4 regions of the Stenotrophomonas sp. YJH_SMC_110 genome follow, and region 2 is predicted to be linked to each of the others. Evidence: predicted binding sites of a transcription regulator. Region 2 holds the regulator's gene; each other region holds the start of a gene.
What was found. The regulator FliA, encoded in region 2, starts transcription of late flagellar genes. The targets are predictions, from matches to a motif close to TAAAGTTTNNCNNNCNNNGGCCGATAA.

Region 1 (2,198 bases), on a different contig from region 2:
CGGGGGGCCGACTATCTGCCCTCCGTCCACGGTGCGCGCATCTACATCGGGGTTGATGACCTGGATGCCAGCCTCGAGCGTGCGCTGCAGGCCGGGGCCGAGCTGCGCTTCGGCCCGGCCGATGCCGGTGACTGGCGCGTGGCCGAGATCGCCGACAGCGAAGGCAATCGCATTGCGCTGCAGGCGCGCGTGGTTCTGTAGGGCCGAGCCCATGCTCGGCTGCTGTTGACCCAGCCGCCAACGCTCATCCGAGCATCGGCCCGGCTCTACACCGTGGCCGAGCGTGAGCGCTGCAGCCAGTCGTTGATCGCCGGGTCCAGCCGTGGGTCGTCCGGCAGCTGCATGCCGAAGCGCTGCTGCAACACCTCGCGCACGTCGCCCACATCGCGCAGCGGACGCTTGACCGGTGCCTGGCCGGGACGGTACTCGGTGTAGTTGCCACTGCCGATGGTGCGTCGCCAGTCCGGCCCGGTCAGGGATGCGCGCAGCTGGCCGGGGAAACTGGAATCGGGATGGGTGCACACGTACCAGTTGCCCACGACGTTGTCGATCGGTGCCGGCGCGTGCAGGTCGAAGCGATACATCGCCCGCCAGCCATCGCCGGACTCGGCGGACAGCACGAAATCCCCCTCGCCGGGCAGGCGCTGCAACAGGAAGCGCTCGTGGGGCGTGGCCTGCGGCTGCGGATCATGCAGCCGCAGCGGTACGGTCGGGGTCAGGCTGCCGAAACCGGCATCCACCAGCCAGTCATCGCCGTCCACCTGCACACGCAGCAGCAGGTGGGTGCGTGCGGTCAGTTCGCCGTCCTGGGCGGCCAGCAGCACGCGCGCGCTCAACGGCTGTGCATCGAAGCCCAGCGCCTGCAGCAGTGCCAGCAGGCCGCCGTTGAGTTCGAAGCAGTAGCCGCCACGACGGTCGTCGAGCAGCTTGCGCTGCACGCTGTCCAGGTCGATCGGTACTGCATCGCGCAGCAGGCAGCTGAGGGTTTCGAACGGCAGCAGTGCGTTGTGGCGCTGCTGCAGCAGGGTCAGGCCCGCCAGCGTCAGCGGTGGCGGTGCATCCAGCTGCAGGCGTTGCAGGTAGCGGGGGACATCGAGCGTCGTCATGCGCGCGCCGGGCGGGGGAGGGAGATCTACTGTGCTCTCCCAACCGGGGTTGAGGTCAAGCATTGCGCGGGTGTCATCCCCCCGTCGCCTGTGCCGGGTACAAAGGCCGCGTCCGCCAGCAATCGGTGGGAGTGAACCAGGAGCGCCCTAAAGTTGCGCCATTTCCCGCCGATACAGGTGCGTCCTTCCGCCTGGAGCCTGTCATGTCGGCCGTCGTCCCCCACCTCCGGTCCCTGCGCATGCGGCTTGCCGCACTGCGCTCGGCGTCCCCCGGCCTGCTGCTGTGGCTGCAGCCGCATCGGCTCAGTGTGGCCAGCAAGCTCAAGGCGACCCTGTGGGTCTGTGGGCTGGGCCTGATCGCGATCGCCGCCGTCTACGCCTGGACCGGCCATGCCAGCACGCAGGCGGCGCGCAGCCAGGCCAGCTACCAGCACGGCAGCGATCTGGCCGCGAGCGTGGCCACGCGGGTGGCCGAGGCGCGTCGTCTGCAGACCCAGTATGCACGTAGTTTCGACGATGCCGACCGCGCGCAGCTGCTGGCGACGCAGAAGGCGCTCCAGGCCGATCTTCAGGCGCTGCGCGCGATGCCGATGGATCCCGGCCGGCGCGAGGCGCTGCGGGCACTGACCGAAGCCGCCGGCGCGTTCTCGCAGGGTGTGGCCGCCCTGTTCGAACGCGTCGATGAGATGGGTCGTGGCGATGCCGGCCTCGCCGCGCAATTGCAGCAGGCCGCCGACGCCCTGCAGGCGCAGGTGGATGCGTTGCAGCGGCCTTCGTTGGCGTTGTCCCTGCAGAAGATGCGCCGCCAGGAGGCACTGCTGCTGCTCGATGGCGACTCCACCCATGCCGACCGTGCGAGCGAAGAAAAGCTGCCGTTCGATCTCGCACTGGTGGGCCTGCCGACCGATGCGCAGGATGCCCTTCGTAACGGCATGGAGGCCTATCAGGCCGCATTGCTGGGCTATACCGCCGCCCGCGTGGGCCTGGATGTAGAGGCGCAATCGCTGCTGGATACCGCCGCCGGCGTGGCGCCGGCGCTGGCCGTCTTCCAGCAGGCCCAGGTGGCGGCGCTGGCCAAGGCACAGGCGCGCC
Region 2 (2,198 bases):
GTCGCGTGAGTACGCCAAGCTGACCAAGACCTTCCCGCTGTCGGCCACCCGCAGCGAGCCGCTCGGCCCTGTGCGCACCATCGCGGTGACCGGCGGCAAGGGCGGCGTGGGCAAGACGAATGTGTCCGCCAACCTGGCGGTGGCGCTGGCGGGCATGGGCAAGCGCACGCTGCTGCTGGACGCCGACCTGGGCCTGGCCAACATCGACGTGATCCTGGGCTTGAACCCCACCTTTACGCTGGCCGACCTGGTGGCCGGCCGCTGCTCGCTGGACGACGTCATCGTCGAAGGCCCGAACGGCGTGCTGGTGGTCCCGGCCGCTTCCGGCCGCCGGCACATGGCCGAGCTTGCCCCGGCCGAGCATGTCGGCCTGGTCAACGTGTTCTCCGAACTGGAACGCGAGCTGGACATCATGGTGGTCGATACCGCCGCCGGCATCACCGACGGCGTGCTGACCTTCTGCCAGGCCGCGCAGGACACCGTGGTGGTGGTCTGTGACGAACCGGCCTCGATCACCGACGCCTACGCACTGATCAAGGTGCTGTCGCGCGAGCGCGGCGTGGACCGCATCCAGGTGGTGGCCAACATGGTGCGCGACCCGAACGAGGGCCGCGTGCTGTACGAGAAGCTGACCCGCGTCTGCGAGAAGTTCCTCGCCGATGTCTCGCTGAACTACCTGGGCTGCGTGCCGCAGGATGACTGGCTGCGCCTGTCGGTGCAGCGCCAGCAGCCGGTGGTGAAGGCCTATCCGTCCAGCCCGTCGGCGCTGGCGATCACCGAGATCGCACGCCGCACCGCGCGCTGGCAGGCACCGACCGAACCGCGCGGTGGCGTCGAGTTCTTCCTCGAACGCATCCTCAAGCAGCGTGGGGTGGCCGCATGAAAGGCGCAGCCCACCAGTACAGGGAAGTCCAGCGCTCGGCGGCCAACGAGGTCATCGCCCAGCATTCGGACCTGGTGCGACGCATCGCCCACCACCTGGCCGCGCGCCTGCCGGCCAGCGTCGAAGTCGATGATCTGATCCAGGCCGGCATGATGGGCCTGATCGAAGCCTCGCGCAGCTACGACGCCGACCAGGGCGCCTCGTTCGAGACCTATGCCTCGATCCGCATCCGCGGCTCGATGATCGACGAGATCCGCCGTGGCGACTGGGTGCCGCGCTCGGTGCACCGCCGTGCACGCGACGCCGCCGCCACCATCCGCCGCCTGGAACAGAGCACGGGCCGTGCCGCCAGCGCCACCGAAGTGGCCGCCGCGATGGAGATGCCGCTGCCGGAATACCTGCGCCTGATGGAAGACGCCGCACGTGGCCAGGTGCTGAGCCTGGAGTCGCGCATCGAAGACCAGGGCGAACTGGATACCGTCGCCCAGGGCGGCCCGACTCCACAACAGGTGCTGGAGCGCGGCGAGTTCGGTCGCGAGCTGGGCAAGGCCATCGGCCACCTGCCCGAGCGCGAACAGCTGGTGCTCTCGCTGTACTACGAGCAGGAGCTGAACCTGAAGGAGATCGGCGCGGTGCTCGGCGTGAGCGAGTCGCGGGTCTGCCAGATCCATGGCCAGGCCGTGCTGCGCCTGCGCGGCCGCCTGAAGATTTTCGAGGCCGTCGACGCCGGCCTGGAAGAATGAACATCCCCGAGGCGACTGCCCCCGGCCGCCCGGAATGAACAACAAAGGAACTCTGCTTTGAACAAGAACATGCGCATCCTCATCGTCGACGACTTCTCGACCATGCGTCGAATCGTCAAGAACCTGCTGGGCGATCTGGGCTTCACCAACACCGCCGAAGCCGAGGACGGGCATGCCGCGCTGTCGCTGCTGCAGAGCCAGCCCTTCGATTTCGTCGTCACCGACTGGAACATGCCGGTGATGACCGGCATCGAACTGCTCAAGGCGATCCGTGCCGACGCCAAGCTGAAGACCCTGCCCGTGCTGATGGTCACCGCCGAAGCCAAGCGCGAGCAGATCATCGAAGCGGCCCAGAACGGCGTGAACGGCTACATCATCAAGCCGTTCACCGCGCAGACGCTGGAAGAGAAGCTGGGCAAGATCTTCGAACGCCTGGCGGCCAGCGCCTGATGGATACCACGGTCGACAAGAACGCCCTCGCCCTGCGCCTGCAGGAAGCCCTGGATGCCCTGGAGTCCGGTGACGAAGCCGCCTGGCGGCAACGCATCGACGGACTGGTCGCGCTGCGCACG
Region 3 (2,198 bases), on a different contig from region 2:
TCGCTGATCAACGCCCATATCGACGGCCGCGACCGTTCCTTCCCGACCGCCCTGCTCGACCTCGACGAAGACGAGGACTTCCTGCTGCTCGATGGCAGCCCACAGGAAGCCTCCAACCGCGCCGCCGAGCAGGCCGATCACCTGCTGTGCTTCGCCCAGCTCGAACGCGTGCTGGTACGGTTCCGGCTGCACGAACTGCAGCGCGTGGACAACGACGGCCATGTGGCCTTCCGTGCGCCGCTGCCTGACGAACTGGTGCACCTGCAGCGCCGCGAGCTGTACCGGCTGGAGACGCCAGTCACCGATTCACCGCAGCTGCTGCTGCCACCCGGCGAAGCGCGGGCCGAAGCGCTGTCGATGCGGGTGGTGGACATCAGCGGTGGCGGCCTGGCCGTGGTGGTGCCCAATGACTGCGCGGTGTTTGGTCTGCAGAGGCGCTATCCGGCGCAGCTGTCGCTGCCGGACGGCCCCGACCTGGATATCGAACTGGTGGTCTGCAACCTGCTGCCGCAGCGTCAGCCCAATGGCATCGAGGTCAAGCGCGTGGGAATGCGCTTTGAATGCCTGCCACGCGGCGCCGACAGCGCCATCCAGCGCTACATCTTCCGCATCGACCGCCAGCGCAAGGCCCGCCGCAACGGCGAGCTCTGAGGCCGTCCGACCGGTAGTGCCGGCCGCCGGCCGGCAACCCTGGAACGCGTGCCGGGGTCAGATCCCTTTTCCCTGAAAAGGGATCTGACCCCATCCACGGCACTGCCCGGCACCTAAAGTCCCCCCCGGCGGGGCCGATATCGAGCCTGACACCGGGACTTCCGGCAGAACCAGGACCCCTCGATGAACGACAAGACCAGCTCCGCCGCCAGCGCCGGTGGCGAATTCCTCAGCTTCACCCTTGGTGACGAGCACTATGGCGTGGACATCCTCAAGGTGCAGGAAATCCGCGGCTACGACGCCGTCACCCGCGTGCCGGACGCCCCGGACTACATCAAGGGCGTGATCAACCTGCGCGGCACCATCGTCCCGGTCATCGACCTGCGCCTGAAGCTGCGCCTGGACAACGCCCGCTACGATGCCTTCACCGTGATGATCGTGCTGAACGTGGAAGACCGCGTGGTCGGCATCGTCGTCGACAGCGTCTCCGACGTGATCCCGCTGTCGGCCGAGCAGATCCGCCCGACCCCGGAATTCGGCGCGGCCGTCGACACCCGTTTCATCTCCGGCATCGGTACCCACGACGATCGCATGCTGATCCTGCTGGACATCGAGACCCTGCTCGACAGCGCCGACATGGGCCAGGCCAACCTCGCCGAAGACGTCGCTGCCTGAGCAAACGGAACTGCTTCACGTTCCAGTCACAAAACCCTTCAGTTCCCTTCGGCGGTGCCGATAGGGGGACAGAAGCCGGTCGCGCAGGAGCGCGCAGGACCGGCCCGATCGTTACCATCCCCGGAGATACCCTCGATGAAGTCCCTGTTTGCGTTCGTCTCGGCCGCTGTCCTGGCCACCACCGCCGCCTCCGCTTTCGCCCAGTCGGCCGACATGATCCCGCCGGAAATGGCGCCGCGTTCGGTCGGCAAGGACGGCATGGTCTGTGGCAAGGTCGAAAAGGCCCGTTACGCGGAAGGCTCCGAAGGCCAGCCGACCTTCCTGTACATGGGCGGCGCCTTCCCGCGCCACACCTTCTCGGCGCGTATCGCCGGCGAGAACCGCGGCAAGTTCTCCTTCCCGCTGGAAACCCTGGAAGGCAAGACCGTGTGCGTGATCGGCAAGATCCAGCGCGACGCCTCGCGTGCGGAAATCGAAGTCAGCTCGCCGGCCGGGCTGAAGCTGGCCAACATCAAGTAATCCGCCGTTCGTCGGACCACGCCGGGCCTGGTCCTGGCGTGGTTTCTGCTGCAACCGGGCCCGATGCCCGGGCGCGTCTGCCTTAGGAGCTCGCAACGCCCATGCCGTGGATCAACAACCTGAAACTGATGCCGAAACTGCTGCTGACCTTCGGCGTCCTCCTGCTGGTGATGCTGCTGCAGGGCATCGTCGCCTATCGCGGCCTGCATTCGCTGAACAACGTGACCACCGAGCTGGCCGGTTCACGCATGGAGAGCATCCGCATGGCCGGCGAGATGCGCGGCATGCTGGGCGAGTACCGCAATGCCGCCTACCAGCAGCTGATCCGCGCCAGCGATGACGTCAAGTCCGAT
Region 4 (2,198 bases), on a different contig from region 2:
CAGGCGATTGAGCCCGGCCACCATGTCGCGGAAATCGTAGGCGAAGCGATCTTCATCGCCGCGCAGGCTGAAGTCGCCCGCCGCCGCGGCCGTCGCCAGCCGGCGGATCTCGCTGTTGATCGCCGACAGGCTGGTCTTGGTCTCGTCCATTGCCTGGGTGATCGCCGCCTTCTCGCCCGGCAGCGGATCCATGTCCACCGACAGGTCGCCACGGGCGTAATGCTTCATCACTTCGATCAGCCGGCTCTGTACCTGCACGTGTGAGCCGACCAGCGCGTTGGTCTCGTGCACCATGCGCCCGTAGTCACCAGGGAAGGCACTCTCGTCCATGCGATAGCTGAGGCTGCCGGCATCGTGCTGGCGGGCCAACTCGCCCTGCGCCGCCATCACCGACTGCAACTGCGCCTGCATGCGCTGCATCGACCTGAGCAGCTGCGTGACCTCATCGTTGCCGGAGGCGTCAATGCTGTTGTCCAGCCGCCCATTGGCGATGCCGTCGGCCAGCTTCACCGCGCCTTCCAGCGGGCGGGTCAGGCTGCGGGTGATGGCCCAGGCGGCCAGCGAGCCCAGTACCAGGCTCAACACGCCGAACACGATCGACAGCGTGCCGGTCCAGGATTCAGTTGAACGGTATTCCTCGCGGCTGCGCTCGGTCAGTGTCTCCTGATGCCGCAGCAGGGTCGAGATCGCTTCGTTCCACGCGGTTGCCAGCCCCTGCTCGGCAAGCAGTTCCTTGGCCGCGCCGTCGAAATCCCCGGCCTTCATGCGCTCGTGAAGATGCCGGGTGGAGGCTTCGGTGGCCTTGCGTGCCGCGTCGATTTTCGCCACCAGGGTATCGCCGGTCGCGTCGCGCGGAATCCTGATGTACCTGGCCCAGATGCCGTCGTAGGTCTGCGACAGCTCCTGCGCCTTCTGATAATCCTTGTCGAAATCCTCGCCGCGCTTGATCACCATCAGGCGGCGGTGCATCAACACCGCGTTGTTGGTATCCAGCATGTCGTTCAACAGCCGCATCTTCACCATGTTGACGTCCACCACTTTCTCGAACTGGGCGGACTTCAGGTGATTTCCGTACAGCGCCAGGCCAACGATGGCCACGATGAACAGCAGCAGCAATCCAAACCCGGCACCCAGCCGGGATCCCACTCGGAGGTTGCGTAAGGCGAGCATCTCAATTCCCTTGATCATGGCCGTACGATCGATGGCGGCGCAGCGCGGGGAAACTTTATGGGTCGATATTATTGTATCGATCCAAATCTCTGGAACTATGTAGACAGGTGTGAAGGACACACTTAATGGAGGTGGTTATTCCTGCCGGGCATATCAATGTACGAGCACATCAATCGCAGTCATCACGCAGCGCTCGCGAGTCGTGACCGCGGAAACCGTCACTTGATGCACGGAGGGGGAGGATGAAGCCCATCGATCCCGGCACCCTTCTGTCCAGAGGAACAACGCGCTGCTTCGCGACTACCGTCAGGGCTGCAATCTGGCATCTGCCATCGCAGGGCCCCGACCCTTGAGTATTTCAACCCTGATGAAGGGGTCCAGACCCCATTACAATCGACTGCCACTGATCTCCCACTTATTGACCTTCAAGTCAATAAAACCGCAGTCATTGAGATTCTCGTCGCTCTGGAAGTAGGAGACGGGAAGGTCACCCCATGCTGCACGGACCCACGCGCTGCGCTGAGGCAATACGATCGAGGAGTGCATGGAAACTGCGTACTTTCTACTCATGCCTGTCCACGGAAATTGACTCCCAGGACGGGGCGACGGAAATTTCCTCAAGATACCGCTCAAGGTCTCTGAACGGAGAGACCCCTATAGCAGCGAAGGAGAACCACACGGCATCGCACTCGTCGCAGACAAATATCTGAACGCCGCGATCCTTTACTTGAGCTTTCAACACCTCACCCTGCTCACAACGGGGACAGATCAAACTACCCCCCACCTCACCGGAGACGCAGATACAACGTTACTGACCATCCCAGAAACAATTTTCCAGACCTTTATTGCCGATGATACAGGAGGAGAATCTATTTCCATCACCCAGCCAGTCATCACTGACAGTGGAAGTTGAACGCGCCCGAGGGGGTCCTGCTGCCGATGGCACCAATCAATGAAGAAGAAGACTTCGGGCGAACTCTCTACCAGCTGATGGCCCTGCTATTGGCGATGGGTCACGTCGTTTTCTT

Region 1: the regulator FliA is predicted to act here: its motif matches at 1,255-1,281, upstream of AC5P6H_RS02765 (methyl-accepting chemotaxis protein).
Region 3: the regulator FliA is predicted to act here: its motif matches at 766-792, upstream of AC5P6H_RS19235 (chemotaxis protein CheW).
Region 4: the regulator FliA is predicted to act here: its motif matches at 1,202-1,228, upstream of AC5P6H_RS10540 (methyl-accepting chemotaxis protein).

The regions. Positions count from the first base shown of each region.
Region 1 covers NZ_JCAFSM010000001.1:631,470-633,667, reverse strand. The annotation lists gene AC5P6H_RS02775 (VOC family protein) at 1-201, shown strand, start outside; gene AC5P6H_RS02770 (arylamine N-acetyltransferase family protein) at 267-1,106, opposite strand; gene AC5P6H_RS02765 (methyl-accepting chemotaxis protein) at 1,310-2,198, shown strand, end outside.
Region 2 covers NZ_JCAFSM010000013.1:27,442-29,639, forward strand. The annotation lists gene AC5P6H_RS18670 (MinD/ParA family ATP-binding protein) at 1-883, shown strand, start outside; gene flhF (flagellar biosynthesis GTPase FlhF) at 1-9, shown strand, start outside; gene AC5P6H_RS18675 (RNA polymerase sigma factor FliA) at 880-1,626, shown strand; gene cheY (chemotaxis response regulator CheY) at 1,684-2,076, shown strand; gene AC5P6H_RS18685 (protein phosphatase CheZ) at 2,076-2,198, shown strand, end outside.
Region 3 covers NZ_JCAFSM010000018.1:999-3,196, forward strand. The annotation lists gene AC5P6H_RS19230 (flagellar brake protein) at 1-651, shown strand, start outside; gene AC5P6H_RS19235 (chemotaxis protein CheW) at 835-1,326, shown strand; gene AC5P6H_RS19240 (hypothetical protein) at 1,462-1,845, shown strand; partial or broken gene AC5P6H_RS19245 (methyl-accepting chemotaxis protein) at 1,947-2,198, shown strand, end outside.
Region 4 covers NZ_JCAFSM010000004.1:311,436-313,633, forward strand. The annotation lists gene AC5P6H_RS10540 (methyl-accepting chemotaxis protein) at 1-1,170, opposite strand, end outside.